Regions from separate parts of the Alteromonas sp. ABH4_457 genome, predicted to be linked through region 2. Evidence: predicted binding sites of a transcription regulator. Region 2 holds the regulator's gene; the other holds the start of a gene.

Region 1 (15,908 bases), on a different contig from region 2:
GTCTGTTTACCTGCGTGCTTGGCGCATGTAGCGAAGAAAAACAGGAACAGGCTGAAGACTCAATGACTAAAGCAAAAAGTGCCGCCAGCAGTGCATTTGATGATGCAAAAAATGCAGCATCTGATCTGGCAGATAAGACAGAGGAATTTGCTGAAGATGCAGCAGATAAGGCGGAAGACTGGACAGAAGGTGCCAAAGATAAAGCTGAAGAGTGGGCCGACGATGCCGGTAATGCTATTGAAGACGGCTGTGAAAAAATGAAAGATAAAATGGAACTGGAAGATAAGGATTGCTAAAGATTCATTCCTGATAATGCGTTAAGTCAGGTAAGTTAAAGCGGAACATCTATTTTGATGTTTGTTACCGGCTTACAGCAACAGGGCAGTATTTCATCGTCGTCAATAAAGGCGAGGGGGTCTGTGGTATATTCCACCGACCCTTCTATCAATTTAGTCCGGCAGGCTCCGCAGAATCCGTCGCGGCAATGATAATGACAAGCGACACCTGCGGATTCTAAAGATTCCAGCAGTGTTTTATCCGGTACGGCATCAACACACCCCGTATCGACAATATCGATACGAAGTGTGGATTCAGGTTTTCCCATTAACGGGGAAGGTAGGAATTACAATTCAAAATCGGCGAAGTCATCTTCGCTGACTGAAGAGTCAATCTGACCAACCAGATAGGAACTGATCTCTGATTCCTGAGGCGCAACCTGTACATTATCTGAGTTCAGGTAGTTGTTCATCCACGGCAACGGATTACTTTTCACTTCGTATGGTGCGTCAAAGCCAATAGCGGTCATACGCTGATTCGCGATGTATTCCACGTACTGACACAGAATTTCCTTATTCATACCGATCATTGAGCCGTTCTTGAACAGGTAATCAGCCCATTCCTTCTCCTGCTCAACAGCGCTGATGAAGATCTGGCGTGCCTCTTCATGGCACTCTGCGGCGATTTCTGCCATCTCAGGATCGTCCTTGCCTCTGGCCCACAGGTTCAGCACGTGCTGAGTAGAGGACAGGTGCAGGTTTTCATCACGGGCAATCAGACGGATAATTTTCGCATTACCTTCCATCAGCTCACGCTCAGCAAACGCGAAGGTGCAGGCAAAGGACACATAGAAGCGAACCGCCTCCAGGGCATTAACTGAATTCATGCACAAGTACATTTTCTTCTTCAGAACACGCATGTTCACTTCGTACACTTCGCCGTCGACGGTATGAACGCCTTCACCTTGTGTCTGCCACAACTGTGTGTGGAAAATCAGATCATCGTAGTATTTAGAAATATCAGCAGCACGGCGCTTGATTTGCTCGTTAACCACGATGTCTTCAAAAATTGCACTCGGATCGGAAAACAGGTTACGAAGAATATGAGTGTAAGAACGGGAGTGAATCGTCTCAAAGAAAGACCAGGTTTCAATCCAGGTTTCCAGCTCCGGTAATGACACGATGGGCAGGAATGCAATATTCGGACTGCGGCCCTGAACGGAATCCAGCAAGGTTTGATATTTCAGGTTAGAAATAAAAATATGCTGCTCAGGCTCTGTGAGTTTCTGGAAGTCTACACGGTCACGCGTAACGTCAACTTCTTCCGGTCGCCAGAAGAAACTGATTTGTTTTTCAATGAGTTTTTCGAAAATGCTGTGCTTCTGCTGATCGTAACGGGCTACGTTAACAGGGTTACCGAAAAACATTGGCTCGACGAGAGGATTGACGCTTTGTTGATTAAACGTTGTGTATTTCATAACTGCGATAGTACTCAGAACAGATTTATCAGTTAAAAACGGAAGAAACCAGGGCAAGCCCTGGTTTATCGTTAAATTTTACATGCACCGCCGGCACAGTCGTCGTCTTCTTCAATCACAGCGGTTTGCGCCTGTGGCTGAGGTTTCGCCTGGCCTTGTTTGACTTCCATTGAGCTGGTGTCGGTGTTGCCGTCACGGGTGTTATGATAATACAGTGTTTTCACACCCAGCTTGTAAGAGGTCAGCAGATCTTTGAGCAGCAACTTCATCGGTACCTTACCGCTTTCATATTTGCCCGGATCGTAACTGGTGTTAGCAGAAATAGTCTGGTCAATGAATTTCTGCATAATACCAACCAGTTGCAGGTAACCGTCATTGGACGGAATATCCCACAGCAGTTCATAGGCATCTTTCAGATTTTCATATTCAGGAACAACTTGCTTCAGTACACCATCTTTACTGGATTTAATGCTGATATGACCACGGGGCGGCTCGATACCATTGGTTGCATTGGAAATCTGCGAAGACGTTTCAGACGGCATCAGCGCAGACAGCGTAGAATTACGTAGTCCGTGCTCCATCATTTCAGCGCGCAGGCCTTCCCAGTCCATGTGTAAGGGTTCATTACAAATGGCGTCCAAATCTTTTTTATAGGTATCGATAGGCAGAATACCTTTAGAGTAGGTAGTCTCATTAAATTTAGGACACGCACCTTTCTCTTTTGCCAGATTCACAGACGCTTTCAATAAATGATACTGCATCGCTTCAAACGTACGGTGAATAAGCGGGTTTGCGCTGAAGTCAGAGTACTTCACGCCGTTCTTCGCAAGATAATAAGCGAAGTTGATAACACCTATACCCAGCGTACGACGATTCATAGTGGCATGGTATGCCGCCGGAACAGGGTAATCCTGATAGTCGAGCAGGCTGTCCAGTGCACGCACAGCAAGGTCGGATAATTCTTCGAATTCATCCAGAGATTTAATCGCGCCTAAGTTAAATGCTGACAGCGTACACAGTGCGATTTCGCCGTTTTCGTCGTTTACGTGCTCCAACGGCTTGGTCGGCAGCGCGATTTCAAGACACAAGTTGCTCTGACGGACAGGGGCAACAGCCGGGTCAAACGGGCTGTGAGTATTACAGTGGTCAACGTTTTGCAGGTAGATGCGTCCGGTTGAAGCACGTTCCTGCATAAACAGACTGAACAGTTCCATGGCTTTAATTTGCTTCTTACGAATGGAGTCATCCTGTTCGTATTTCACATACAGCTCTTCGAACTTGTTCTGATCAGCAAAAAAAGCATCGTACAGACCGGGTACATCAGACGGGCTGAACAGTGTGATGTAGCCGTCTTTCATCATACGCTGATACATCAGCTTGTTGAATTGCACGCCGTAGTCGAGATGACGTACGCGGTTTTCTTCAACACCACGGTTATTTTTCAATACCAACAGTGATTCAACTTCCATGTGCCACAGCGGGTAGAACAACGTCGCTGCACCACCACGAACACCGCCCTGAGAGCAGCTTTTTACCGCAGTCTGGAAGTACTTGTAGAAAGGAATACAACCTGTGTGGAAAGCTTCACCACCACGGATTGGACTACCCAGTGCACGAATGCGACCAGCATTTACACCAATACCGGCACGCTGACTCACGTATTTTACGATGGCGCTGGCGGTGGCGTTGATAGAATCCAGACTATCACCGGTTTCAATCAGTACGCATGAGCTGAACTGACGGGTAGGGGTGCGCACACCGGACATAATTGGTGTTGGCAGAGAAATCTTGAATGTCGATGTTGCATCGTAAAAACGGCGGACATAATCAAGACGGGTTTCTTTCGGGTAGTCAGCGAACAGGCAGGCGGCTACCAGAACATACAGGAACTGGGCACTTTCATAGATGTCGCCGGTAACACGGTTTTGTACCAGATACTTACCTTCAAGCTGCTTAACAGCAGCATAACTGAAGGTCATATCACGCCAGTGATCGATGAAATCATCCATCGCCTCAAATTCAGCTTGCGTGTAGTCAGACAACAGGTGCTCGTCATACTTACCCTGTTCAACCATCTTTTTAACATGATCAAACAATTTAGGCGGCTCAAACTGACCATATGCTTTTTTACGCAGGTGGAAGATAGCCAGACGGGCTGCAAGATACTGATAATCAGGCGCATCTGTTGAAATAAGATCGGCTGCAGACTTGATCAATGTCTCGTGGATTTCGCCGGTCTTGATACCATCGTAAAATTGGATCTGAGCTTTGATTTCTACCTGAGAAACAGAAACGTTATTTAACCCTTCTGCTGCCCACGTGATCACTTTATGGATCTTATCTAACTCAATGACTTCTTTTTCGCCATTGCGTTTAGTGACATACAAGTTGTTGTTCATTTGTACTGGCCGTTAGTTTGTTAGCGCATGAAGCAAGGGGTTGGCACCCTTTTCATCTTTATAAAATTGAATTTGCTAAGCCTTGAAAGCTTGATCCAGCAGAGATCCCTTACTGCCTGGCGGGATCCCGTGTTTTTGTACTACTTTATTGTTCTAAAACACCCGTCGGACAAGACACAAGATAGTGAGGTTTGCGTGGTTTTGCAACCCAATATCTGGTGGTTTATCCAGCGATCAAAACGGTGCCTGAAAAAGGTTAGTGGTAACTCACCTATGAGCGGCATGATTAAGCCAAATCAGACAGATGCAACCATTTTTTACTTTTTTTGATCGCCGGTTAAAAAGTTTTAATCGCTCAAAGCGGGTTGGTTACAAATACGACATATAGCGTAATATTTATTCTTAAATACTATATATAGTGTTTACTGTAGGGTTTTTTGCGTATGGACGATATAGTTCACATCGATGTTTTTGTCCGATAAGTAGAACTGGCGGCTTAGCGGATCCATATGCAGACCTGTGGTGTTTCTGGCAAACAGATCAACCTTATCGGTCATTGCCATTAATTCTGAAGGCTTAATGAAACGGGCATGCTGATGCGTGCCTTTTGGTACCAGCTTGAGGATATATTCGGCACCAACGATGCCCATCAGCCAGGATTTCACATTTCTGTTTAAAGTAGACAGAAATACATGACCACCGGGCTTAACCAGCCTGGCGCAGGCAGCGATGATCGATGCCGGATCGGGAACGTGCTCGAGCATTTCCATACACGTCACCACATCGAACTCTCCGGGTCTTTGTTCTGCAAAGTCTTCTGCAGAAACACACTGATAATCGACTTTTACACCGGATTCGAGACCATGAAGTTTAGCAACCTCTAAAGAAGCAGACGCCAAATCAATACCGGTAACATCAGCACCCAGTTTAGCCATGGATTCTGCAAGAATGCCGCCGCCACAACCAATATCCAGCACTTTCTTTTCAAACAGACCATCACAGTGCTGCTGCACAAAATCAAGTCTTAACGGGTTGATTAAGTGCAGGGGTTTGAATTCACTTTCGGTATCCCACCAACGGGAGGCCAGTTCACTGAATTTGGCAATTTCTTGTTCATCGACATTCGACATACTGGTGCTCGTATTATCAGATAGAGGAGATTGATTTTGATAAATACGATACATGATCAAAGCAGTAAAAGGGACGATTTGTGTATTAAAGTGGATTAATTGCGTGAAAAGTAATCGGTTGGTAATAACAGCCCCATTTGCGGGTATTAAGCGCTACATAAATCTGTCATCCGGTGATACACTCAATGATTACTTGTAAAACCCATAATAAGAAAGCGCTGTTCTTAGCTGCATTTAAAAGTGCGTGACATTGGATACGCTTGAACTTGAATCAAGGGACATAGCAGTTTATGACTGATAACGCTAAAGAAATTCTCCCCATAAATATCGAGGAAGAGCTTAAAAACTCCTACCTTGATTATGCGATGAGCGTTATTGTCGGGCGAGCATTGCCTGACGTAAGGGACGGCCTCAAGCCGGTTCACCGCCGCGTACTCTTCGCGATGAACGAACTCAAAAACGACTTCAATAAACCGTATAAGAAATCTGCCCGTGTGGTGGGTGATGTTATCGGTAAATATCACCCTCATGGTGACAGTGCGGTGTACGACACCATCGTACGTATGGCGCAGCCATTCTCTTTACGCTACATGCTGGTAGACGGGCAGGGGAACTTCGGTTCTGTAGACGGCGACTCTGCCGCGGCAATGCGTTATACCGAAGTACGTATGGCTAAAATTGCCCATGAGTTACTGGCGGATCTTGATAAAGAAACCGTAGATTTCGTACCTAACTATGACGGTACAGAGCAAATTCCTGAGGTTTTACCTACGAAGGTACCAAACCTGCTGGTAAACGGCTCCTCCGGTATTGCCGTTGGTATGGCAACAAACATTCCGCCCCACAACCTCACTGAAGTGGTCAACGGCTGTATCGCAATGATAGAGAATCCTGCCGTTACCATTGAAGAGCTGATGCAGCATATTCCGGGTCCGGATTTCCCTACTGCGGCGATGATCAGTGGTCGTAAGGGTATTGATGATGCTTACCGTACCGGTCGTGGCAAAATCTATCTGCGTGCCAAAGCAGAAATAGAAACCGACAGTAATGGTAAAGAAACCATCATTGTTAATGAGATCCCTTATCAGGTAAACAAAGCCCGCCTGATTGAAAAGATCGCTGAACTGGTAAAAGAAAAACGTATCGAAGGTATTTCTGCCCTGCGTGATGAGTCTGACAAAGACGGTATGCGCATTGTTATTGAAGTAAAACGCAACGAGTCGGCGGAAGTACTGCTTAACCACCTGTATGCCAATACCCAGTTACAAACAGTATTCGGTATTAATATGGTGGCTCTGGATAACGGTCAGCCTAAAGTATTTAATCTCAAGGAAATGCTAGAGGCGTTTATCCTTCACCGTCGTGAAGTGGTTACCCGCCGTACGGTATATGAACTACGTAAAGCGCGGGACCGTGCCCATATCCTTGAAGGTCTTGCCATCGCACTGACCAATATCGATCCTATAATTGAGCTTATCAAAGCTTCGCCGAGTCCGTCTGAAGCAAAGAAAGCTTTGGTTGCGCAGGGCTGGAACCTGGGTGATGTTGCTGACATGCTTGAGCGTGCCGGTGATGATGCAGCCCGTCCGGACTGGCTGACGCCGGAATTTGGTATCCGTGACGGCAAGTACTACCTGACAGAACAACAGGCACAGGCCATCCTTGATCTGCGTCTTCACAAACTGACTGGTCTTGAGCACGAAAAGATCCTTGATGAGTACAAAGAGTTACTCGCTATCATCGCTGAATTGCTGCACATTCTGCGTAGCCCTGAGCGTCTGATGGAAGTGATTCGCGAAGAGCTCGAAAAAGTTCGTGATGAGTTTGGTGATGAACGTCGCACAGAGATCACGGCTGCAAGTCATGACATTGATATTGAAGATTTGATTGAGCAGGAAGACGTTGTTGTGACGCTGTCCCGTGAAGGCTATGTGAAATATCAGAAACTGACTGAATATGAAGCACAGCGTCGTGGTGGTAAAGGTAAGTCAGCGACGAAGATGAAAGATGAAGATTTCATTGAGCGTCTGCTGGTTGCGAATACCCACGACCACATCCTGTGTTTCTCTACCCGTGGCCGTCTGTACTGGTTGAAGGTTTATCAGTTACCATTTGCCAGCCGGAACGCCCGTGGTAAACCGATTGTGAATATTCTGCCGCTGGAAAATGACGAGCGGATCACTGCCATTCTGCCTATCAAAGAATTTGAAGAAGGCAAGTTTGTACTCATGGCGACAGCCAACGGTACGGTGAAAAAGACTGATTTGAGTCTGTACTCCAGACCGCGCTCCAGTGGTATTATTGCCGTTAACCTTAATGAAGGCGATGAACTGATTGGCGTATCAATCACCCACGGTGATGACGACATCATGCTGTTCTCTGACGAAGGTAAAGTGGTTCGTTTTAACGAAAAACTGCGCGACTCAGAAACAGGTGAAGTAAAACGTGATCCGGAAACCGGTGAAGAGTTGCAGGCTCTGCGTCCTATGGGCAGAACAGCAACGGGTGTTCGCGGTATTAAACTGCAGGAAGGTCAGCGTGTGGTATCTCTGATTGTTCCCCGCGGTGACGGCGCCATCCTTACTGCAACTGAAAACGGTTATGGTAAACGTACGCCCCTTGAAGATTACCCGGCTAAGAGTCGTGCGACTCAGGGCGTGGTGTCTATCAAAGTGTCAGAACGTAACGGTAAAGTTGTCGGCGCTGTACAGGTTGATGAAACCGACGAAATCATGCTTATCAGCAACATGGGCACACTGGTACGTACCCGTGTCGGTGAAGTGTCTACGGTTGGCCGTAACACCCAGGGTGTACGTCTGATCAGAACTGCTGATGATGAGAAAGTAGTAGGTCTTCAACGTATCGAAGAAGTGATCGACGAAGAACTTGAACTGGAAGAAGGCGGGGAAAACACCGCTGAAGAAGCATCTGCTAACAATGATGCCGCTGTCTCAGACAGCGATAAGCCAACGACAGAAGAATAAGCCGGCGCGCTGTTAACTGCAGCGCGTTTTAACTCTTATTCAACAAGCGGCTTTTGCCGCTTGTTGTGTTTACAGGTGTTGAAATAATCTATGAGTAATGTATTTAACTTCAGTGCTGGACCCGCAATGTTACCTGCAGAGGTCATGCAGCAGGCACAGGCGGAATTTCTGAACTGGCGTGATTCAGGCTGTTCTGTCATGGAAGTCAGCCATCGAGGCAAAGATTTTATTGAAGTTGCCGCTACAGCAGAGCAGGACCTGCGCGACTTACTGGCCGTACCGGACAATTACAAAGTACTTTTTGCCCATGGTGGCGGCCGCGGACAGTTTGCCTCTGTGCCGCTGAACATCTCTCAAACCGGTGACACATCTTTGCACATGGTTACCGGCTCCTGGTCGAAAGGGGCCGTTGCTGAGGCATCTAAATACAACAATGCCAAAGTGATTGGTGAAACCATCGAGATTGACGGACTGAAATCAGTCGCAAGAGTCAATGCCGGCGATGTTGACCAGAATGCGGCTTACCTGCATTTTTGCCCCAATGAAACCGTTGATGGTATTGCTTTTGACTGGTTACCTGAGGCAGGTAAGGTACCGCTGGTATCTGATATGTCTTCTTGTATTTTGTCGCAACCACTGGATGTGGCTGCACACGGTATTATTTATGCCGGCGCACAAAAAAATATCGGTCCTTCCGGTTTATCGGTATTAATTGTTCGCGACGACCTTATCGGTAAAGCGCGTAAAGAAACCCCGTCCATTTTCGATTTTGAATTGATGGCTAATCACGATTCAATGTATAACACACCGCCCACTTTCTCATGGTATCTGGCGGGTCTCGTGTTCAAATGGTTGAAGAACAATGGTGGCCTGAGTGCCATGCAAAAACGCAACGATGAGAAAGCAGCGTTACTTTACAGTGCTATCGATAACAGTGATTTCTACTCAAACCCGGTGCATCCTGACAACCGTTCTAAAATGAATGTGCCTTTCCATCTGGCAGATGACGGCTTGAATCAGGCATTTTTAGAACAAGCTGAAGCTGCCGGACTGAAAGCGTTGAAAGGGCACCGCTCTGTGGGCGGGATGCGCGCCAGTATCTACAACGCAATGCCGGTTGAAGGTGTTGTGGCACTGGTTGAATTTATGCAGCAATTTGAAAAGCAAAACGGGTGAGTCAGTGGAGCAGTTAACATTACAACCAATTTCCCGTGTAGACGGAGAAGTCAACGTACCGGGGTCTAAGAGTTTATCTAACCGTGCTCTGTTACTTGCAGCGCTGGCAAAAGGTGAGACAACACTGACTAATTTGCTGGACAGTGATGATATCCGCCACATGCTGGTCGCCCTGGAAAAGCTGGGTGTGACTTACACACTGAGTGAAGATAAGACTGAATGTACGGTTACCGGTATTGGCGGAAAATTCAACGTTGCCGGTGAAACCGAATTATTTCTTGGCAATGCAGGAACGGCAATGCGCCCGTTGTGTGCTGTCCTTGCTGCCAGTGATGTGCTGGTTACACTGACCGGCGAACCACGTATGGAAGAGCGTCCAATCGGCGATCTGGTTGATGCCTTGCTGGAAGCCGGTGCTGATGTCACATATCTTAAAAATACCGGTTATCCGCCGCTTAAAATTGCCGGTAAACCGTTGTCGGCAAAAGAAGTTAGCGTGGATGGAAGCGTATCCAGTCAGTTCCTGACCGCAATATTAATGGCTGCGCCGTTATTCGTTTCTGATACGCTGATAAAAATTAAGGGTGAGCTGGTTTCTAAACCCTATATCGATATTACGCTGGATACCATGGCCAAATTCGGTATTGTCGTCACTAACAATGACTACACCTGCTTCGAGGTTAAGGGAAATCAAACTTACACTTCTCCGGGTCGTTTCATGGTTGAGGGTGATGCATCATCGGCCTCTTACTTCCTGGCTGCTGCTGCAATTAAAGGCGGTACGGTGAAAGTTACCGGCATTGGTCGTAAAAGTATCCAGGGTGACGTACGTTTTGCTGATGTACTTGAAGCGATGGGAGCGAAAGTTGAATGGGCGGATGAGTCAGTGACTGTCACCGGTGCACCGTTAAAAGGTGTGGATATGGATATGAATCATATTCCTGATGCAGCCATGACTATTGCTACCACAGCGCTGTTTGCTGAAGGGCCGACGTCTATCCGTAATATCTACAACTGGCGGGTTAAAGAAACGGATCGCCTGCATGCAATGGCTACTGAGTTACGTAAATTGGGCGCCGAAGTGGACGAAGGACACGATTACATTACCGTGCAACCTTTGAAATCATTGAAGCATGCTGAAATCGATACGTATAATGATCACCGTGTGGCAATGTGCTTCTCTCTTGTAGCACTTAGCGATACGCCGGTCACTATTAACGATCCGCGCTGTACAGCCAAAACCTTCCCAGACTACTTCACCCGATTCGCGACAATTTGTCACTAATTTGTCGCTAACTGTCAGGAAAATGACAGCTTTCTAAGTTAAAACAATGCTGCCTGTTCTTACAGGCAGCATTGCTTATCATGCCAAGGTGCGTATAATTGCGCGCGATTTAATAACCTTTTAACAAGTGGAGCAGGTATGCAACTGATCCCCGTCGTCACGGTTGACGGACCAAGTGGAGCTGGTAAAGGAACCCTGAGCAGTTTACTTGCAAAAGAACTTCAATGGCATTTTCTGGATAGTGGCGCAATATACCGCGTTCTGGCTGTTGCAGCATTACACCACGATTTACCCGTGGATGATGAAGCTTCTGTTGTGCCGCTGGCAACCGGTCTGGATGTCAGCTTTGAAACAAACGGCGAAGCTAACCGCATTATTCTGGAAGGCGAAGATGTGACTGATGACATCCGCACTGAACAGGTAGGCGCTGTAGCATCACAGGTAGCCGCGTTACCCAGGGTCCGTGAAGCATTATTGCGTCGCCAGCGTGCCTTTCAGCAGGCGCCCGGCCTGGTTGCTGACGGCCGTGACATGGGCACGGTGGTGTTTCCTGATGCGGTTGTAAAACTGTTTTTAACAGCCAGCGCTGAAGCCAGAGCTGAACGGCGATATGCCCAGTTGAAAGAGAAGGGCATGGATGTTAATATTGCGCGCCTTTTAACCGATATCAAAGCACGTGATGAACGTGATACGCAGCGGGCAGTTGCCCCTCTGGTACCGGCTGAAGATGCGGTAGTAATAGATTCTACTCACCTGGATATTACGCAGGTGTTTGAAAAAGCGATGGAAGTTGTGAGATCGAAGGTTCGCTGATTTAAGCGCAGCCTCTTTTTTTCGTTCCATTATTTTGATATGTCGACACAGGACGTGACGACTTTTGTTAGCAACCCCACGTTAGCCGGACTGTAATGTGGATGTCAACTTTTAAAATTTACTGAACTTATGACTGAAAATTTTGCACAACTTTTTGAAGAAAGCTTACAAGAACTGGAAACACGCCCTGGTTCAATTGTAAAAGGTACCGTTGTTTCTATCGACAAAGACATCGTTCTTGTTGATGCAGGCTTGAAATCAGAAAGTGCTATCCCAGCTGATCAATTCAAAAATGCTGAAGGCGAATTAGAAATCGCTGTTGGCGACTCTGTAGACGTAGCACTTGACGCTGTTGAAGATGGTTTCGGTGAAACTATCCTGTCACGTGAAAAAGCTAAGCGCCACGAAGCATGGGTTGAGCTGGAAAAAGCTTACGAAGATAAAGTCACTATCAAAGGCGTTATCAACGGTAAAGTTAAAGGCGGTTTCACTGTTGAAGTTAACAGTGTACGCGCGTTCCTGCCAGGTTCTCTGGTTGACGTACGTCCAGTACGCGACACTACTCACCTGGAAGGCAAAGAGCTTGAGTTTAAAGTAATCAAGCTGGATGCTAAGCGTAACAACGTTGTTGTTTCACGTCGTGCGGTTATCGAAGCAGAAAGCAGTGCAGAACGTGAAACTCTGCTGGCTAACCTGGAAGAAGGTCACGAAATCAAGGGTATCGTTAAGAACCTGACTGATTACGGTGCGTTCGTTGATCTGGGTGGCGTAGACGGTCTTCTGCACATCACTGATATGGCCTGGAAGCGCGTTAAGCACCCAAGCGAAATCGTTAATGTTGGTGACGAAATCAACGTTAAAGTTCTGAAGTTCGACAAAGACAAGCAGCGTGTTTCTCTGGGCATGAAGCAAATGGGCAACGATCCATGGCATGACATTTCCCAGCGTTACCCTGAAGGTACTAAGATCTCTGGTCAGGTAACTAACCTGACAGACTACGGTTGCTTCGTTGAAATCGAAGACGGCGTTGAAGGTCTGGTACACGTTTCTGAAATGGACTGGACTAACAAGAACATCCACCCATCTAAAGTTGTTAGCTTAGGTGACACTGTTGAAGTTATGGTTCTGGAAATCGACGAAGAACGTCGTCGTATTTCTCTGGGTCTGAAGCAGTGCATTGCTAATCCTTGGGAAGAGTTCGCGAAGTCACACGAAAAAGGCGACAAAGTATCAGGTAAGATCAAGTCAATCACTGACTTCGGTATCTTCATCGGCCTTGACGGTGGCATCGACGGTCTGGTTCACCTGTCTGACATCAGCTGGAACAAAACTGGCGAAGACGCAGTTCGTGACTACAAAAAAGGTGACGAAATCTCTGCCGTTGTTCTGCAAGTCGACCCAGAGCGTGAGCGTATCTCTCTTGGCGTTAAGCAAATCGAAGAAGATCCTTTCAACAAGTATCTGACAGATAACAAGAAAGGTGCTATCGTTAACGGTACAGTTACTGCTGTTGACGCAAAAGGCGTTACTGTTAACCTGGCTGAAGAAGTTGAAGGCTACATCCGCGTTGCTGACTTGTCACGTGACCGCGTAGAAGACGCTTCTGAAGTTGTTAACGTTGGCGAAAGCATCGAAGCGAAATTTATGGGCGTAGACCGTAAGAATCGCACTGTTAACCTGTCTGTTAAAGCGAAAGATCAGGCTGACGAAAAAGAAGCTATCGACAAAGTTAACCAGCAGGAAGACGCTGGCTTCGCTAACGCGATGGCAGAAGCATTTAAAGCTGCTAAAGGCGAATAATGCAAATACGGGTGTGCTAAACCCACACCCGCTCCGTAGTAGCTGTAAAATAACGTTTTTACGAGAGAGGTTTTAAATGACCAAGTCGGAACTAATTGAACGGCTCGCGGATCAGGCGCGACATATCCCGGCAAAAGATCTTGAGCTGGCGATAAAGGAAATCCTGGAACAGATGGCGCAAACCCTTCAAAAGGGCGAGCGTATTGAAATCCGGGGTTTTGGTAGCTTTTCTCTGCATTACCGTGCACCACGTGTCGGGCGTAATCCCAAGACAGGTGATACTGTGAAGCTGGACGGTAAATACGTCCCTCACTTTAAACCCGGTAAAGAATTACGGGAAAGGGTAGACAGCGCCGTAAACTAATCGTAAAAAGCCGCATCAGCGGCTTTTTTTCTGCCCGCATTTACTACCTTTTCATCCTCAAATTTGCACCCCGTAGACCATATTTCCTGAGAAGTCCAATCACTGAGATTAATTCTTGACCATCTTTACATATCCTATATATTAGTGAAGCGCTAACTAATACTATGTGCTGAGATCATGTCAGCCTCGACAGAACAACAAATAATAAAACAATATCAACCATTGATACGGGCTTTGATACCTTACGAGCAGGATAACCGCTTGCTTGAAGGGTTAAATAAGTTCACGGGCAGGGTGCCCGGCAATGTCAGGAAGATCATCAAGGACGAAGTCATGAGGCTTACGTGCATCACTGATGCGCCCGCTGATAACTCCGCCTTCGCAGAATTCCCTGTATTCAAATTTTCTCATTTCGGTGTTGAAATGCGTCTGGATAAAGTTGGCGCACGTATTCTGCAAACCGAATCCCAACTCTATCAGGACAGGTATACTGTTGGTGTATTTGAAACCATCACGAATTCTGATTTCTACCAGGCCCATTTAAAGAAAGAAAACTATAAAAAGATTGTTGATGCATTTACGGTAGAAACCCAGTCTCTTGACGATATTCATTTTGGTAATGATTTAGCTATCGCACCCAATTTCCCTGTATCGTCTCTGGAGTTCGAAAAGGGCAAAACCTGTACTATTTCTTCTTTGGGTTATAAGTCAATGTCGCTGGAAAGTAAGCGGCCCCCAAAAGTCTCAGCAAAAGAAGTGTTTAATTTTCAGTTTCCGGAAGTGCCCGGGCTACCCAAAGGCATGGCAATCAAATACGTTGTCAGCGGCATCAAATTTAACAAGCAAACTGAAAAATACGAAACACAATTCAGGCTCCATCCTTCTACCGATCCCCGTTTAGCGAAAATCCTGCAGAAATACATCGATATGGCATCTTTCCAGCAGCCTTTACAGCGGGAACTGGAAAGTGAAAGAGCCATGCAGGATCTTGAACGGGACAGGGTCCTTGATAACAGCCCCTGGGTACCTTTGTTTATTCAGAAGGTTGATAACGGCGTTAAACCACTTTCAGCTCTGTTCACCGCTGTAAATGAATCAAACTCAGGCGGTATTGCCAATATCCGTCAGTTGACCAGCATGAAGCTGTTTCCGCGCATATTAAAAGAATTGTTTAAATATAAAGAAACCTTTGTTGTTTCGGGCGTTATTGAAACGAAAAAGGGCGAGTTCAGAATTCTGGCCACGTTAAGAGAGCTTGAATCAGCCGATTTACTGGCACCGGTCATTCATTTGCTCAATAAAAACGAAAGTTTGCATTGTCTGCAATGCCGATTGTCAGAAGTCGTCCGCGATGACAGGCAAAAGGCCTATGCCATTCACGACCTCATCCAGACTGATTACGAAGAACTCGATGCCATTTCTCACATTCTTTTTTGTAAGAATGTGTCCGCCTCACTGCATGGTCTTGCCGTGACGGAAAGACGTCCGATGCCTGCAATTCCTGAAGAATTACTTGAAGATACTGCTCAATACCCCTTTAGTTTGGTATTTGATGAAGACATGAACCGCAGAAGCGAGGCACGGTATATTATCGACAAAGAAGGGGCGGTAAAAAGTGGCTTGCTGAGTTCAAGTCCCGTGCTGGTGAAAGATATTTCTTCCAGGGGGATGCGTATAGTTTTGTCTGAGCCATTCAGTAAGCCGGAAAAAGAAATTAAAGTTTCCGTCCCCGAGCTGAAGATTAAAAATCAGAAATATGACATCGTGGGATATTCTGCTGCGACCAGAGAGGTAAGACTGCGGTTGCCTTCAAAACGGGATGCGATTGCGGCGGGTATTTTGCAATTTGTGCATAAAAATTATGCCTGGTTCAAAAACAAAGACACCAACCTTTTACACCGTAATACCCACCGGTTCTTATGGGAACTCGCGGTGCGACATCATCCGTCAGCGAGTATTTTGTGTGTTACTAACCGTTATTTACTTAACCGGTTAAAGACAGTTTATCAGACCCCGGCCTGTGATGATCTTTACCCATTTTCAGCCATTGAAAATGTGGTCCCGATGCATGGGTTCTTTGCCGACAAAGATGCGCAAAAACCTAAGTCGAAATTGCTGGTTGATATGTTTCATGGTGCAGTTACCGGTGTATCGGTTGTCCATTGTGTGCGTAAGTCAGACAATAAACTGGTTTACCTTCCGGA
Region 2 (15,908 bases):
TGCATGGCAATAAAGTGACCTCTTGCCAGCGCTTCAGTGATAAAGGACTTTCTGGTGTCATCATTGGCAAAATCTTTATCCAGCTTAGGCAATATGGCCAGTTTGCTGTTCTTACGGGCCGGATCATAAGCAACAAAAAGCTCTTGCCGTAATGGCTGATTTTCCAGTCTCATGGTTTTAATGCCATGAAGCATGAGCGGAGCTTCCAGGTTCTTATCCCGGTAGAGAAACTCAACGTTGGTTTTACGACTGCCGGTGAAATGGGTCAGCATGCGTGCTGATACAGAATTCACTCCGTTCATGACAGCCATATCCGCCTCGTAGCGAATACCGTTTTTGGCCAGCAGAAAAGCGAAATTAGGTGTGTGACGGGCGTTAATACAACGCAGGGCATGACCGATACCCGGAATTTCCTCTTCTTCCGGATAGGTTTGCAGTGCCTGTTTGTTCTGCTTGATCAGATTATCAAAAAACTTTCTGGCTGCAGCGCCCGGTTCACCTTCGGCGGCACGAAGATGCACAATATTGCGGTCTGTATTGTAATAAACCACTTCGTAAATCAATCCGGTCACATCGTGCCTGGTCGTCAGCGCTTGCAGTTCAGGCAGCGCAATTTTCACCAGGCTGCCTTTTTCTCCGTCAAACTCGCCGGGAATTTCAAGGCGCAGGCCGGATATGGAGATATCTTCAGAAATCCCCTTGCACTGCATGGTTTCATTCAGGCCACTTAACACAACTGGCGACCGCAGAATGTAGCGGGTTTCCATCCGTTGTTCCTGAAAACGATAACGATAAGGGCGGATAGGGGCCGGTTGCTTATTTCTGGGGTGAGCAAAAATGCGAAGATGGGCGAGGTTACTACGGTCAAATTTTAACGCCGCATATTGCCGTTGTCCGCTTTCAGAGGTGACATCTGTAATATGCACAAGGTATTGAAGACGTTTTAGTTTTGCCATCAGGCGGGCTGAAGGCGGCGTGTTTTGTTTCTTTGCCACACTGCCTACGTCATCCGGAATAGAAAGCGGACAATGCGCTTCATCCGGTGACATGGTGCTAATTGTCAGTTTAAATACCCGCCAGCTGACTTTCCGGGAACCAAATCCGATGAAAACAGACTTGAGTGATTCTTTTTGTTCCAGTTCACGTGTGGACGCCGAGTAGAAATACACCGCACCGTTCTGGATGTGGGTGAAACAATAAACATACAGTTCGTTATGTTTATCTGCATCAGCCTGCAATTTTGCCAGTCGCGAAGGTTTCAGCAAATAGCCCAGTTTGATCTCACCGGTCTCATCCTTCCAGTAATCCAGGATATCCTTGTTGATGGTATTGAGCATGGCATAACGGGGAAGCAATGCGTCATTGATACTGTCGATGAATACCGGCAGCGACGGACTACAGGGGGAAATATACTGCTCTGCAGTTTTATTGACGATGGCATCAATGGTGTTCGTCAGGTTAACTTTATAACGGCGTTTGTTGCCATGAATGAAGTTATCGAGAAACTTGTCGAATGACGGGGAAGGGAATTGACGGTTACGTTTAAGAATGAGGTAATAATTTGATTTTTCAAACTTGGTGGTAATGACTTCATAAACAATACCCGAGCGCTTATCCATGGCAAACTCATCTTCCAGGCCCCGGAAGAATATGTGTAACTTCTGTTCTGGCCGGAAGCGGTATTCTTTCGGTAACTTCAACCTGAGCCCTTCAGTAGAAATATCCACACTACTGGCTTTGTACTGACTACCGCTCTCATCCTGTATTTCAACTGCGACAGCAAAGTTCATCCGTTCCTGATTACGGTGAGCATAGTTCAGCAAATTAACAACAGGAATGGAGTACTGATGAAGATTTTCCTGTTTGGTTTCAGCGTCAGATTTAACCGTGCCCTGCAGAGCTTGTTGTTCAGCCCGCTCCCGCATCACTCTGAAGTTATTTTCTGTTGCCATCACCGTTTCGTAAACACCAAAGGTGTAATTTCCGAAGATATTCACCTGGCGGTTAAAAACGTCTATGGCAACGTCATCGAGATAGTGCTTCCTGCCACGGTATTCGAAAAGCTTGCATTCACCGTCCACCTGACCGCGCAGATCAATTGAGCGTACACAGGGCTTGGCCAGTCTTTTCAACTCCATTTTGATGAGAAAGCGTTTTTCTGACGGAAGGTTCTGCGTCAGTTGCATCAAAACTTGATTGAATTCAGGGGCGCCGATTGATGATTTCAGCTGCTCTATGATGTCTGCATATTGCTGAAGTTCTTTTTCCATTTTAACTACTGATCTTAATTGGCTGCCCTGTTGTATTTCTTATCGGCAGACTTCGCTGAGACTGTAAGTGAACATTTACCCGGACTCCATCCCTACTTTAATACGGTATGCAGTGCCTTCATAATAACGTTAGAATAGCCCAAAATAATACCTTTAAATTAATTCAAATGGCAAAACGTAAAACAGCCTACGTCTGTTCTGACTGTGGCGCAGAGTTTCCAAGGTGGCAGGGACAATGCAGCGAATGCAAATCCTGGAACACCATTTCAGAGTTTGTGGTTTCCCCTGCTAAAACAGCAAAGGCCGGATTCAGCGGTTACGCCGGTCAGACGAATGCCCGTATAGAACCTCTTAATGCCATCGATCTGGAAGCATTACCCAGATTCAGCTCCGGCTTCAAAGAGCTGGACCGGGTACTTGGCGGTGGCATTGTACCCGGCGCGGCTATGTTAATAGGCGGTTCACCCGGTGCCGGTAAAAGTACACTGTTACTGCAGGTGATGTGTCAGTTAGCCAAAGAACGCAGCGCGCTTTACGTTACCGGTGAAGAGTCGTTGCAACAGGTGGCCATGCGCGCTCAAAGATTAGGGTTGCCCACTGATAAGCTGATGATGCTGGCAGAAACCAATGTGGAGACTATCTGCGAACTGGCACTGACACAACAGCCTAAAATTATGGTTATTGATTCGATTCAGGTAATGAATGTAGCTGATGTACAGTCAGCTCCCGGCAGTGTATCGCAGGTGAGGGAAAGTGCCGCTTATCTGACCCGTTTTGCGAAACAACATCATATCGCCATGTTTATCGTTGGCCACGTAACGAAAGATGGCAATCTGGCCGGCCCGAAAGTCCTTGAGCACTGTATCGACTGTTCAATGATGCTGGAAGGTGAGAGTGACGGGCGCTTCAGAACATTACGCAGTCATAAGAACCGTTTCGGTGCTGTTAATGAGCTTGGCGTTTTCGGCATGACGGAAAGAGGTCTTAAAGAAGTTAGCAATCCTTCCGCTATTTTCCTCAGCCGGGGGGAAAATCAGGCGCCGGGTTCAAGTGTGATGGTAGTCTGGGAGGGCACCAGACCGTTGCTGGTAGAGATTCAGGCGCTGGTGGACTATTCGCAGATGGCTAATCCCCGCCGGATTGCAGTCGGTCTGGAACAAAACCGGCTCGCCATGTTACTGGCAGTGTTGCACCGTCACGGTAATGTACAGATGAACGATCAGGACGTATTTGTTAATGTGGTGGGTGGTGTAAAAATTTCAGAAACCAGTGCTGACTTAGCCTTATTGCTGGCGATGGTCAGCAGTTTCCGCAATCGTGCTTTACCAAAAGATTTGATTGTATTTGGTGAGGTGGGTCTGGCCGGTGAAATCAGACCGGTACCGAACGGCAGTGAGCGGATCACAGAAGCCGCCAAGCACGGTTTTAAACGGGCTATCGTACCCAAATCCAATGCGCCCAAACAGCCGGTAGCCGGATTGCAAGTCGTGCCGGTGAGTCAATTGTCAGAAGCGCTGGATGCACTCAGCTAAGCATTCAGTTGCCGGGATAGACTGCATTGAGCAGGGCGTCCATGTCTTTATCGCTTAGCGCATCGTCGCCGCTGTTCAGGTTGATCAGGCGGCGCAGTTCGGCGAGACATTCCACATCGATGTGATCAACTTTACAGCCGACATAAATGACGCCGGCTTTTTGCGGAGACTGGCGGTAAAGCTGGATCAGATACAGTGTCATTAACGGACTGTCGGGATTTGCTTTAAACATCACTGTGTAAGGGTCGTGACTGTCGAAGGGCAACATGTCCAACATGGCTTCTGCAGCGCTGAGGCGCAGGCCCTGCAGTGATACATCCTCAACAGTAACAGGTATGCTGTTACCGTGGAGACTGAGCTCTCCCGGTACCTTTAAATCTACACGCTGAAACTGTCGTTTATCCACAATTGTTCTTCCTGATAACTTACCCCTTAATTATTAGTGTAAACAACGGGGTAAGGTCAACCTGATCGTTCAAATTAATCCTGTGAAAGCCGGAAAATTAATCAACCAGATAGTAAAAGCCCCGCAAATGCGGGGCCTGTGTATTACTTCTTCGCCATACGCTTATATTTCAGGCGGTGCGGCTCTACCACATCCTGTCCGAAGTTTTCTTTCAGCCAGGTTTCGTAGTCGGTGTAGTTTCCTTCAAAGAAGTTAACTTTACCTTCATCGCGGTAGTCAATGATATGCGTGGCTACGCGGTCGAGGAACCAGCGATCGTGCGAGATAACCATGGCACAGCCCGGGAATTCCAATAAGGCATTTTCCAGTGCACGCAGGGTTTCAACGTCCAGGTCGTTGGTCGGTTCATCGAGCAGCAACACGTTGCCGCCGGCTTTCAGCAGTTTGGCCAGGTGAACACGGTTGCGCTCACCACCGGACAGATCGCCGATGAACTTTTGCTGGTCGCTGCCACGGAAGTTAAAGCGGCTGCAGTAAGCGCGGCTGTTAATTTCAAAGTTACCGATGCGGATAATGTCAGAATCGTCAGAGATTTCTTTCCACACTGTATTCTTGTCATTCATGTGGTCGCGGAACTGCTCCACACTGGCAAGATGAACGGTATCACCAATAACCACTTCACCTTCGTCCGGCTGCTCCTGACCTGAGATCATTTTGAACAGGGTAGATTTACCCGCACCGTTAGGACCGATAATACCGACGATAGCGCCTTTCGGTACTACGAAGTCCATATCATCGATAAGTACACGGTCACCGTAAGCTTTCTTCAGGTGCTTCACTTCAATGACTTTATCGCCCAGGCGCTCACCCGGTGGAATGAACAGCTCATTGGTTTCATTACGTTTCTGGTAATCAGACGTGGACATTTCTTCGAAGCGGGCCATACGTGCTTTCGATTTAGCATGACGGCCTTTCGGGTTCGAGCGCACCCATTCCAGTTCCTGTTTCATGGATTTCACGCGGGCATTTTCAGTGCGTTCTTCCTGGGCAAGACGGGCTTCTTTCTGTTCCAGCCAGGATGAATAGTTACCTTCCCACGGAATACCGTGACCACGGTCGAGTTCCAGGATCCAGCCGGCAACGTTATCAAGGAAATAACGGTCGTGGGTAATGGCTACCACAGTACCTTCATAGTCGTGAAGGAAGCGTTCCAGCCAGGCAACAGATTCTGCGTCCAGGTGGTTAGTCGGTTCGTCAAGCAGCAGCATATCCGGCTTCTCAAGCAGCAGGCGACACAATGCTACACGGCGGCGTTCACCACCGGACAGTTTGGAAACATCGGCGTCCCATGGCGGCAGACGCAGGGCATCCGCAGCACGTTCCAGGGCGTTGTCCAGGTTATGACCGTCCTTCGCCTGAATAATCGCTTCCAGCTCACCTTGTTCCTTTGCCAGCGCATCAAAATCGGCGTCTGCTTCGGCGTAGGCGGCATACACTTCATCAAGACGGGTAAGGGCGTGTTTTACATCAGCAACCGCTTCTTCGATGTTGCCGCGTACGTCTTTGGACTCGTCCAGCTTAGGTTCCTGTGGCAGGTAACCAATGTTGATACCCGGCTGCGGGCGGGCTTCACCTTCTATTTCGGTGTCCACGCCGGCCATGATGCGGAGCAGGGTAGATTTACCCGCACCGTTAAGACCCAGAACACCGATTTTGGCGCCAGGGAAAAAGCTCAGAGAGATATCTTTTAAAATATGACGGTTGGGTGGCACAATTTTGCCAACCCTGTGCATGGAATATACGTATTGTGATGACATGTTCCGAACAGTGTCCTTGCTTCAATATAAGTAAATGATATGCCATCTATTGTACTCGCTTTGTCCTCAATCTGACCAGTAAAGCCAGCAGTGATTTTCAATAATGGGTTAATTTTGAACGTTTACATGGCGGATGGCAGGAAATTAATGGTGAGGGTCAGGACGAATCCGGGATTTTGCATTACCATACACACAGGAAATTGACTAACAGGTTAAGCTATGACGGCACACGCAAAACGCACATACACTTTAACTGAGCTGGCTGACCACGTGGGTGGCAGTGTGGCGGGTGATGAAGCCCGTATCAACGAAACAAAGCTGAGTGGTGTGGGCACTCTGGCCGGGTCCAAAGGCCACCAGATTTCATTTCTGACCAACGTAAAATATAAGTCGCAACTGGCTGATACGGCCGCCGGAGCGGTGATTTTGAATGAGAAAATGCTGGACGACTGTCCGGTTCCTGCGCTGGTTCACAGTAATCCCCACGCAGCCTTTGCCCGCATAGCCCAGTTGTTCGACACCACCCCGGAGGTGGCATCCGGTATCGCTGAAACAGCGGTTGTGGCTTCTTCTGCTACGCTGGGAACCAATGTGTCGCTGGGTCACAATGTCATTGTTGAAGATAATGTCATGCTGGGTGATAACGTCAGAATCGGCGCAAATACCGTGATTGGAAAAGGCACGAAAATTGGTGAGGGTTCGACCATTTATCCCAACGTCACCGTGTATCACGATATTGTGATTGGTAAGCGGGTGACTATTCACAGCCAGACCGTTATTGGAGCGGCAGGTTTTGGATACGCAAACGACAAAGGAACATGGCTGCCCATTCCGCAAACCGGCAGTGTACAGATTGGCGATGATTCACAAATTGGTGCTTCAAGCAGCATCGACCGTGGCGCAATGGAAGATACCATCATCGGTAAGAATGTGATTATCGATAACCAGGTACAGGTAGGACATAACTGTATCATTGGTGATCACTCCTGTATTTGCGGCGCTACAGGCATTGCTGGCAGTTGTCATATCGGCAAATACGTCATACTTGGCGGAGGCTGTGGTGTGAATGGACATATCAGCATTTGCGACAATGTGCAGGTAACCGGTTATACCATGATTGTGCAGGATATTACCGAGTCCGGCGTTTATTCATCCGGTCAGCCGGCCATGAAAAACCGCGACTGGCGTAAAGTGACTGTACGGACCCGTCAGATCGATGATCTCTTTAACCGTGTGAAAGCGCTGGAAAAAGGTTAAATCTTTCTGAATTGTAATTAAACGTTATATATGGCCGCAGGCCGCGGCGTATAAGCGGTAGGGCAGTGTTAAGAAATGCTGCCGCTGCGGATATAAACGAAACGGGCATAAAGCAGTATACATGCGGCTTAAAATGACTAAAATATGCCCCTCATTTTTTAGCTGTCCATAAAACGCAGAGTAAGGAGCCTTCATGTTACCTCGCGATATGACTATTGCGGATTACGATCCGGAACTGGCAGATGCCATGGCCAAAGAAGCTGAGCGTCAGGAGCATCACATTGAGCTCATCGCATCAGAAAACTATTGCAGTCCACGTGTCATGGAGGCGCAAGGCTCTCAGTTAACGAATAAGTACGCAGAAGGTTATCCCGGTAAGCGTTACTATGGTGGTTGTGAGCATGTAGACGTGGTAGAGCAACTGGCGATTGACCGTGCTAAGCAACTGTTTGGTGCTGAGTACGCCAACGTTCAGCCCCATGCAGGCTCTCAGGCCAACGCTGCTGCGTTTATGGCTCTAATTAATGCCGGTGATACTGTTCTGGGGATGAGTCTGTCTGAAGGCGGTCACTTAACTCACGGTTCTCACGTAAATTTCTCAGGTAAAACCTACAACGCGGTACAATATGGTCTGAATGAAGAAACCGGCGAAATCGATTACGAGCAGGTTGAAGCACTGGCCTTAGAGCACAAGCCTAAGATGATTATCGGTGGTTTCTCTGCTTATTCAAAAGTGGTTGACTGGGCCCGTTTCCGTGAAATCGCAGATAAAGTAGGTGCGTACCTGCTGGTCGACATGGCACACGTTGCCGGTCTGATTGCTGCCGGTGTCTATCCGAGCCCGCTGCCTCATGCACACGTAGTGACTACCACGACTCACAAAACCCTTGCGGGTCCACGGAGTGGTCTGATCCTGTCTGCCTGTGGCGACGAAGACATCTACAAGAAGCTGAACAGCTCTGTATTCCCGGGCAACCAGGGGGGTCCTCTGTGTCACGTTATTGCAGCTAAAGCGGTAGCGTTCAAAGAAGCCCTTCAGCCTGAATTTAAAGAATATCAGCAGCAAGTTGTGAAAAACGCAAAAGCCATGGTTGAAGTGGTGTTGGAGCGTGGTTACGACGTAGTGTCAGGCGGTACTGAAAACCACCTGTTCCTGCTGGATCTGATTAAGAAAGATATCACAGGTAAAGACGCTGATGCCGCGCTTGGCCGTGCAAACATCACTGTAAACAAAAACTCTGTACCAAAAGATCCACGTTCACCGTTCGTGACCAGTGGTCTGCGTATCGGTAGTCCGGCGATTACCCGTCGTGGCTTCAAAGAAGAGCAGGCGAAACAGGTTGCGACCTGGATCTGCGACATTCTGGACAACATGGGTGATGAAAGTGTTGTTGAGCGTGTTAAAGGTGAAGTTGTTGAACTGTGTAAAGCGTTCCCGGTTTACGGGTAAGCCGCTTTATCAGTATGAAATTCCCCGCTCTTAGTCAGTAAGAGTTGATGCCGTCAGAGCAGCCTGTGCTGCCTGGCGGCTTTGTTGTTAAAAGGACCTGCTATGTTTTGCCCGTTTTGTTCGGCACAGGAAACCAAAGTTATCGATTCCCGTCTGGTGGCAGAAGGGCATCAGGTACGTCGCCGTCGCGAATGTGTTATCTGTCACGAGCGCTTTACTACCTTTGAAAGTGCTGAATTAGTGATGCCGAGAGTCATTAAACGGGATGGTTCGAGAGAGCCGTTCAATGAAGATAAGCTACGCGCCGGTTTGCAGCGGGCACTGGAAAAGCGCCCTGTAAGCACGGAGAAAGTGGAAGAAGTGATTTTGTCGCTGAAGTCTGCATTGCGTGCTACCGGTGAACGGGAAGTCTCCAGTGAATTCCTTGGTAATCTGATTATGGATGCACTGAAGGTGCTGGACAAAGTCGCTTATGTACGGTTTGCGTCAGTGTACCGCTCATTTGAAGATATTCGTGAGTTTGGTGAGGAAATTGCCCGTTTAGGAGACTGATAACCGCCATGAAAACCACGTCAGCTGTTTCCATTTCTCAGGACTACGCCTGGATGGCGAAAGCCATCAGACTGGCTACGCAGGGTCAGTTCACCACATCTCCGAATCCCCGTGTCGGTTGTATTATTCTTGACAGTAACGGCGACTTAGCCGGACAGGGTTACCATATTCAGGCCGGCACTCCCCACGCGGAAGTACATGCTCTTCGTGAAGCGGGCGATAAGGCCCGTGGCGGTACGGCTTATGTCACACTTGAGCCCTGCAGTCATTTCGGACGAACGCCTCCCTGTGCCGATGCTTTAGTGGAGGCTGGTGTCAGCAGAGTGGTTATCGCCATGACTGATCCGAACCCTCAGGTGAGCGGCCGTGGCATAAAAAAACTTCAGGATGCCGGCATTGATGTGGTGTCTGATATTCTGGCGGCCGAATCGGCAGCATTGAACCCCGGTTTTATCAAACGCATGGTATCAGGCAAACCGCGGGTAACGGTAAAACTGGGTATCAGTCTTGATGGCAAAATCGCGTTGTCTAACGGCGTCAGTCAATGGATCACCAGTCCCGAATCCCGTCGCGATGTGCAATTACACCGTGCTGCAAGTTGTGCCATTCTAACCGGCAGTGGCACTGCACTGGCCGACAATCCGTCTTTGCTGGTCAGGGAAAATGAAGCCAATTTTTCTGATTATCCTGTTTCGCCGGTAAGGCAGCCGCTCAGGGTCGTGATAGACAGCCACAACCGGTTACCGGACGATCTGCAATTATTCACAGACGGACACAAAACCCTGCGGGTAACCGGTCAGCCAGTTGCGCCGCAAACCAGTGTCCCTGCACTAGCCGTCTCCATGCGTGGCAATTACATAGACCTGTCTCAGCTCATGGAGAAGCTGGGGGAGCGGCAAATTAATGATGTGTGGGTGGAAGCCGGCCCGGGTCTTGCCGGTGCATTGTTTACTGCCGGTGAAGTTGACCGGCTTGTGGTGTATCAGGCGTCCAAACTGTTAGGTGACAAAGCACAAAGCATGCTCACGCTGGATGAATTTGTGTCGCTGGATGAAACGCCGGTACTGTCACTGACTGACGTACGGCAAACCGGCCCTGATATCCGCTTGTCATACGATATAATTAAGTAACGCTTTTGTAGAGGGTATACGATGTTTACCGGAATTATTCAGGCCCTGGGGACGATTCAGTCTCTTGATCACCGGGGCGAAGACATCAAGCTGACTGTGTCGTCGGAAAAGCTGGATATGTCTGATGTGGCCCTTGGCGACAGTATTGCCACAAACGGCGTCTGTCTCACAGTAACCGACTTCGGTACAGATTATTATTGTGCTGACGTGTCAGCCGAAACCATCCGTTACACCGGTTTTGCCAATTATAAGCCCGGCAGTACCGTGAATCTGGAAAAAGCCATGCGCCCCACAGATCGTTTTGGTGGTCATATTGTATCCGGCCATGTGGATGGCGTTGGTGAAGTCAAAAAGATTGTTAAACACAGTACTTACATTGAAATCTGGATTTCTGCCCCCACTGAGTTAGCAAAGTATATTGCCCATAAAGGCAGTATCACGGTGGACGGCGTCAGCCTGACTGTGAATGAGGTGGATGGCAATGAGTTTATGTTGTGGATCATCCCTCACACCCTGCAGGAAACGGTTATCGGCACGTATAAAGCCGGCAGTCGGGTCAATCTGGAAGTAGACGTGGTTGCCCGCTATCTGGAACGCCTGATGATGGGTGATAAGGCAGCAGAAAAGACCACCAAAAAAGACATTAGTATGGCCTTCCTGGCCGAAAATGGTTTTCTTAGAAAATAACCCTACATAAGTGAAATTATGGCACTCAACACCACAGCTGAAATAATTGAAGATATCCGTCAGGGTAAAATGGTTATCCTGATGGACGATGAAGATCGCGAGAATGAAGGCGATATCATCATGGCCGCTGAGCATGTGACGCCGGAAGCGATTAACTTTATGGTTACTCATGCCCGCGGACTGGTATGCCTGCCCATGACGCAGGAGCGCTGTGAACGTTTGAATTTACCGCTGATGGTAGATAAAAACGGCGCACAATTTCATACCGCCTTTACCGTTTCCATTGAAGCAGCCCGTGGCGTAACCACCGGTATTTCTGCTGCAGACCGCGCGACCACGATTCTGGCCGCGGTAGGTAAAGATGCTAAAGCAACTGACATTGTGCAGCCGGGCCACATTTTTCCGTTAATTGCTAAAGAAGGCGGTGTGCTGAATCGTGCAGGTCATACCGAAGCAAGCGTCGATCTTGCCCGCCTTGGTGGCTGTGAGCCAGCTGCTGTTATTGTCGAGATCCTCAATGAAGACGGCACCATGGCCCGTCGTCCTGAGCTCGAAAAATTCGCTGAAAAATACGATATAAAAATCGGCACAATTGCGGATCTGATTGAATATCGCAATCTGAACGAAACCACAATAGAGAAAGTTGCCCAGTGCAGCCTGCCTACGGAATATGGTGAGTTCGAACTGCATACCTTTAAAGATGTTATCGATAATCAGATTCACTTTGCGCTGAAGAAAGGTGACATTGACCCGGAAACACCTACACTTGTGCGTGTTCACTTGCATAATACGCTTAGTGATTTACTGGGTTCTACCCGCGCGATAAACCGTACCATGACTTTACCTGATGCCATGAAGCGCATTGCAGACGAGGGTGGTGTGCTGGTGGTGCTGGGTAAAGAAGAAGACCTGGAAGGGCAGGTCAGACAATTTGCTGCAGAAGACCGTGGTGAAAAGCCGGAAGGAAAAACCTGGACCGGTTCATCACGTACCGTAGGTGTTGGCAGCCAGATTCTGGCGACCATGGGCGTTAAAAAAATGCGTTTGCTCAGCAAGCCGGTCAAATACCATGCGCTGTCCGGCTTCGGACTGGATGTGGTGGAATACATTCATAATTAGTTCCCGTGTAATTCGTGAACATTCGATTTAGTTTGCGCGCAGTTATGCTATACTGCGCGCCGTTTTTTCATAGGGGTGGAATACCATGCAGGTAATTGAAGGTAATATTCGCGCGACAGGCAAGAAATTCGCGATTGTTGTGTCACGTTTCAACAGTTTTGTTGTAGAAAGCTTGCTTGAAGGTGCGCTGGATACGTTAGAGCGTCACGGTGAAGTCAGCGACAATGACATCACCCTGGTTCGCGTACCGGGTGCATATGAATTACCTGTAGCAGCGAAAAAACTGGCAGAAAAAGGCCAGTTCGATGCGATTATCGCTTTAGGTGCGGTGATCCGCGGTGGTACGCCTCACTTTGATTTTGTTGCCGGTGAGTGTAACAAAGGTCTGGCCCAAGTATCACTGGAGTATGGTATTCCGGTCTCTTTCGGTGTTATCACCACAGATTCTATCGAACAGGCTATTGAGCGTTCCGGTACCAAAGCGGGGAACAAAGGTGCAGAAGCTGCACTGGGTGCCCTTGAGATGGTGAACGTTGTTTCAGCGCTTAACGATCTTTAACCGGGGGTTACGTGAAAGTATCCGCACGTCATAAAGCCAGAGAACTTGCCCTTCAGGGTGTTTATTCATGGCAAATGAGCAAGAACGATATCGCCCAGGTGGAGTTATCACTTGCGACCAGTAACGATATGCAGAAAGTCGACATGGTGTATTTCCAAGCCATGTTGCGCGGTGTTGCGGAAAATGCAGAAGCATTAGACGTAAAAATTAAGCCATACCTTGGCCGTTTACCGGAAGAACTGGATCCTATCGAAAAAGCGATTCTGCGTATTGCTACCTATGAATTAACTGAGCGCATGGACGTGCCTTATCGTGTAATTATTAACGAAGCCATTGAACTTGCTAAATCTTTTGGTGCCGAAGAAAGCCATAAGTTTATCAATGGTGCGTTAGATAAAGCGGTGAAGACGTTACGTCAGCACGAGCGTTAACAGCGATCTATTTACGTACCTGTACGTAATGACACGACGACACTGAATTAACCGGTAAAACGTGAAAGAATTTGATCTTATTGGCCGTTACTTTGCAAATGGCGGCCATCAACGAAAAGACGTAATCGTCGGCATCGGTGATGACTGTGCCGTTACGTCTGTTCCTGCAAATCAGCAGCTCGCCATTACCACTGATACACTGGTGTCCGGCGTGCATTTCCTTAAAGATGCGCCTGCCAGATCCGTTGCCTATAAAGCAGTTGCTGTTAATCTCAGTGATCTCGCCGCAATGGGTGCAGAGCCAGCCTGGATTTCTCTTTCCCTGTCTATGTCTCATGTGGACGAGGCCTGGATGGAAGAATTTGCCAGTGGCCTGTATGAGCTCACCAGATACTATTCTGTGCAGCTCATTGGCGGTGACACGGTACGCGGTCCTCTGGCGATGACTATCACTGCGCAGGGTTTTATTCCCCCCGAAGCAGCGTTGAAGCGCAGCACGGCGAGACCCGGCGACTGGATATATGTGACCGGCACTACCGGTGATGCCGGCGCTGGTCTGGATATTCTCAAAGGGTCACGTGAAGCCAAAGAGGAAGACAGGGAGTTTCTGGTTAAACGTCATTTGTATCCCACTCCGCGAGTAGCTGTCGGAGCGGCGCTGCGACGCATTGCCTCTTCCTGTATAGATGTGTCAGACGGCCTGCTGGCTGATTTAAATCACATTCTGAAAGCATCAAATTGCGGTGCAACTGTACACGTAGACCGCTTACCCGTGTCTTCGGCCTTGTTCAATTGTGTGGGTGCACAGGATGCCTACCGTTATGCGCTGACTGCCGGTGATGATTATGAACTGGTGTTCACTGTAAACGAAGAGCAGCGTGGCAATCTGGAAACGTCTCTGGCCAGCACAGGTGTAAAGGCTACCTGTATCGGTCAGGTAACCGGCCAGGCAGGCAAAACAGACTTAAAATTGTATGACGAGCCGTATCAACTGAAAGACGTTGCGGGCTACGAGCACGATTTTTAATGCAACCTGAGTACCGTGCAAGAGTATCAATGAAAAATCCGGTGCATTTTTGTGCACTGGGCTTTGGCTCCGGTCTGATCCCGTTGATGCCGGGGACGTTTGGTTCTCTGGCAGCGATTCCCTTAATTCTGCTCCTTGCGCCGGCTGGTAACTTTATTTTTATCACGGCGACGATATTGAGCTGCATTGCCGGCGTTTACTTTTGCGGTAAAACTGCCACAGATATGGGCGTTCATGATCACGGCTCCATCGTCTGGGATGAAGTGGCCGGTATGCTTCTCACTTTTCTATTTGTTCCGCTGAGTATGTCTACGCTTATTGCCGGTTTCGTGTTGTTTCGCATTTTTGACATTTTGAAGCCCTGGCCTATCGGACCGGTTGATAAAACGGTTCACGGGGGACCTGGCATCATGCTGGATGATATTCTTGCGGGGATTATGGCTTGTGTGTGCCTGCATGCTCTTATATGGCTGGTTCCCGCCATAGGTTAACTTCACGGGCTTATCGAAAAAAAAGCCGTTCTGTGTGAAGCAGAACGGCTTTTTCGTTTATCTATTACAGTATCCTTTCTCAGTCGCCAAAATACGACTTTACCTGACGGATAATACCGGCGGTGTCGAGACCATGTTCAGCATACATTTCCTGCTGGGTACCCTGCAAAATGAAGCTGTCAGGGAGACCAAGATGGAGTGTGTGCATTCTTTGCTTCGCAGATTGCAGATATTCTGTTACTGCAGAACCGGCACCGCCCATGATACAGCCATCTTCCAGGGTCACGATGCCTTCGTGCTCCTTGCAGATTTCATCAATAACCGCAGTATCCAGAGGTTTAACAAACCGCATATCGACCACTGTGGCATTGAGAGATTCAGAGGCTTCCTCTGCATAAGGTAGCAACGTACCGAAATTCAAAATAGCAAGCTTGTTACCTTTACGAAGCGTACGTGACTGGCCTAACGGGATTTCAGTCATGCTTTGTTGCGGCGTGATGCCTTTGCCGGCACCACGGGGGTAACGCACTGCAGCCGGCTTCTGCGCCTTATGACCGGTATAAAGCATCTGACGGCATTCATCTTCATCAGCAGGGGTCATAATGATCATGTTAGGTATACAGCGTAAAAACGCAATATCAAATACGCCCTGGTGAGTGGGACCGTCTGCACCAACCACACCGGCGCGGTCGATGGCAAACAGCACAGGTAAGTCTTGCAGCGCCACGTCATGGATCAACTGATCGTAAGCCCTTTGCAAGAAGGTAGAGTAAATGGCAACAACGGCGTTATACCCTTCTTTGGCAAGGCCGGCACCGAAGGTCACAGCGTGCTGTTCTGCTATGGCCACATCAAAATATTGTTCAGGGAACTGCTGGGAAAACTTCACCATGCCAGAGCCTTCACGCATGGCAGGGGTAATGGCCATGAGTTTGGGATCCTGAGCCGCCATATCGCACAACCACTGACCGAAAATGGCCGAAAACGTGGGAGCTGAAGGTGCAGATTTAGGCAGGGCGTTATCTTCCGGATTAAATTTTGGTACAGCGTGAAATTTAATCGGATCCTGTTCCGCTACCGGGTAACCTTTCCCTTTTCGTGTAACTACGTGCAGGATGTGCGGGCCTGAGAACTGACGCATGTTGCGCAGGGTATCGACCATGCCATTAACATCATGGCC

Evidence for each region. Region 2 encodes NrdR, which represses ribonucleotide reductase genes. Its sites were predicted from a motif close to AAACACNANATNTNGTGTTT; they were not measured.
Region 1: a site for NrdR is predicted at 4,357-4,376, ahead of nrdA (class 1a ribonucleoside-diphosphate reductase subunit alpha). Genes of this name have one in related genera too.

Annotation. Positions count from the first base shown of each region.
Region 1 covers NZ_JBSWXN010000006.1:400,447-416,354, forward strand. Annotated here, with positions in the region: gene ACXAGR_RS17140 (hypothetical protein) at 1-296, shown strand, start outside; gene yfaE (class I ribonucleotide reductase maintenance protein YfaE) at 332-604, opposite strand; gene nrdB (class Ia ribonucleoside-diphosphate reductase subunit beta) at 623-1,753, opposite strand; gene nrdA (class 1a ribonucleoside-diphosphate reductase subunit alpha) at 1,825-4,152, opposite strand; gene ubiG (bifunctional 2-polyprenyl-6-hydroxyphenol methylase/3-demethylubiquinol 3-O-methyltransferase UbiG) at 4,575-5,282, opposite strand; gene gyrA (DNA topoisomerase (ATP-hydrolyzing) subunit A) at 5,573-8,266, shown strand; gene serC (3-phosphoserine/phosphohydroxythreonine transaminase) at 8,357-9,442, shown strand; gene aroA (3-phosphoshikimate 1-carboxyvinyltransferase) at 9,447-10,727, shown strand; gene cmk ((d)CMP kinase) at 10,866-11,540, shown strand; gene rpsA (30S ribosomal protein S1) at 11,670-13,340, shown strand; gene ihfB (integration host factor subunit beta) at 13,417-13,704, shown strand; gene ACXAGR_RS17195 (PilZ domain-containing protein) at 14,038-15,908, shown strand, end outside.
Region 2 covers NZ_JBSWXN010000001.1:705,472-721,379, forward strand. Annotated here, with positions in the region: gene ACXAGR_RS03015 (PilZ domain-containing protein) at 1-2,270, opposite strand, end outside; gene radA (DNA repair protein RadA) at 2,438-3,802, shown strand; gene ACXAGR_RS03025 (PilZ domain-containing protein) at 3,807-4,208, opposite strand; gene ettA (energy-dependent translational throttle protein EttA) at 4,352-6,025, opposite strand; gene lpxD (UDP-3-O-(3-hydroxymyristoyl)glucosamine N-acyltransferase) at 6,245-7,282, shown strand; gene glyA (serine hydroxymethyltransferase) at 7,476-8,732, shown strand; gene nrdR (transcriptional regulator NrdR) at 8,835-9,284, shown strand; gene ribD (bifunctional diaminohydroxyphosphoribosylaminopyrimidine deaminase/5-amino-6-(5-phosphoribosylamino)uracil reductase RibD) at 9,293-10,414, shown strand; gene ACXAGR_RS03055 (riboflavin synthase) at 10,436-11,101, shown strand; gene ribBA (bifunctional 3,4-dihydroxy-2-butanone-4-phosphate synthase/GTP cyclohydrolase II) at 11,120-12,220, shown strand; gene ribH (6,7-dimethyl-8-ribityllumazine synthase) at 12,306-12,779, shown strand; gene nusB (transcription antitermination factor NusB) at 12,791-13,210, shown strand; gene thiL (thiamine-phosphate kinase) at 13,272-14,237, shown strand; gene ACXAGR_RS03080 (phosphatidylglycerophosphatase A family protein) at 14,237-14,728, shown strand; gene dxs (1-deoxy-D-xylulose-5-phosphate synthase) at 14,808-15,908, opposite strand, start outside.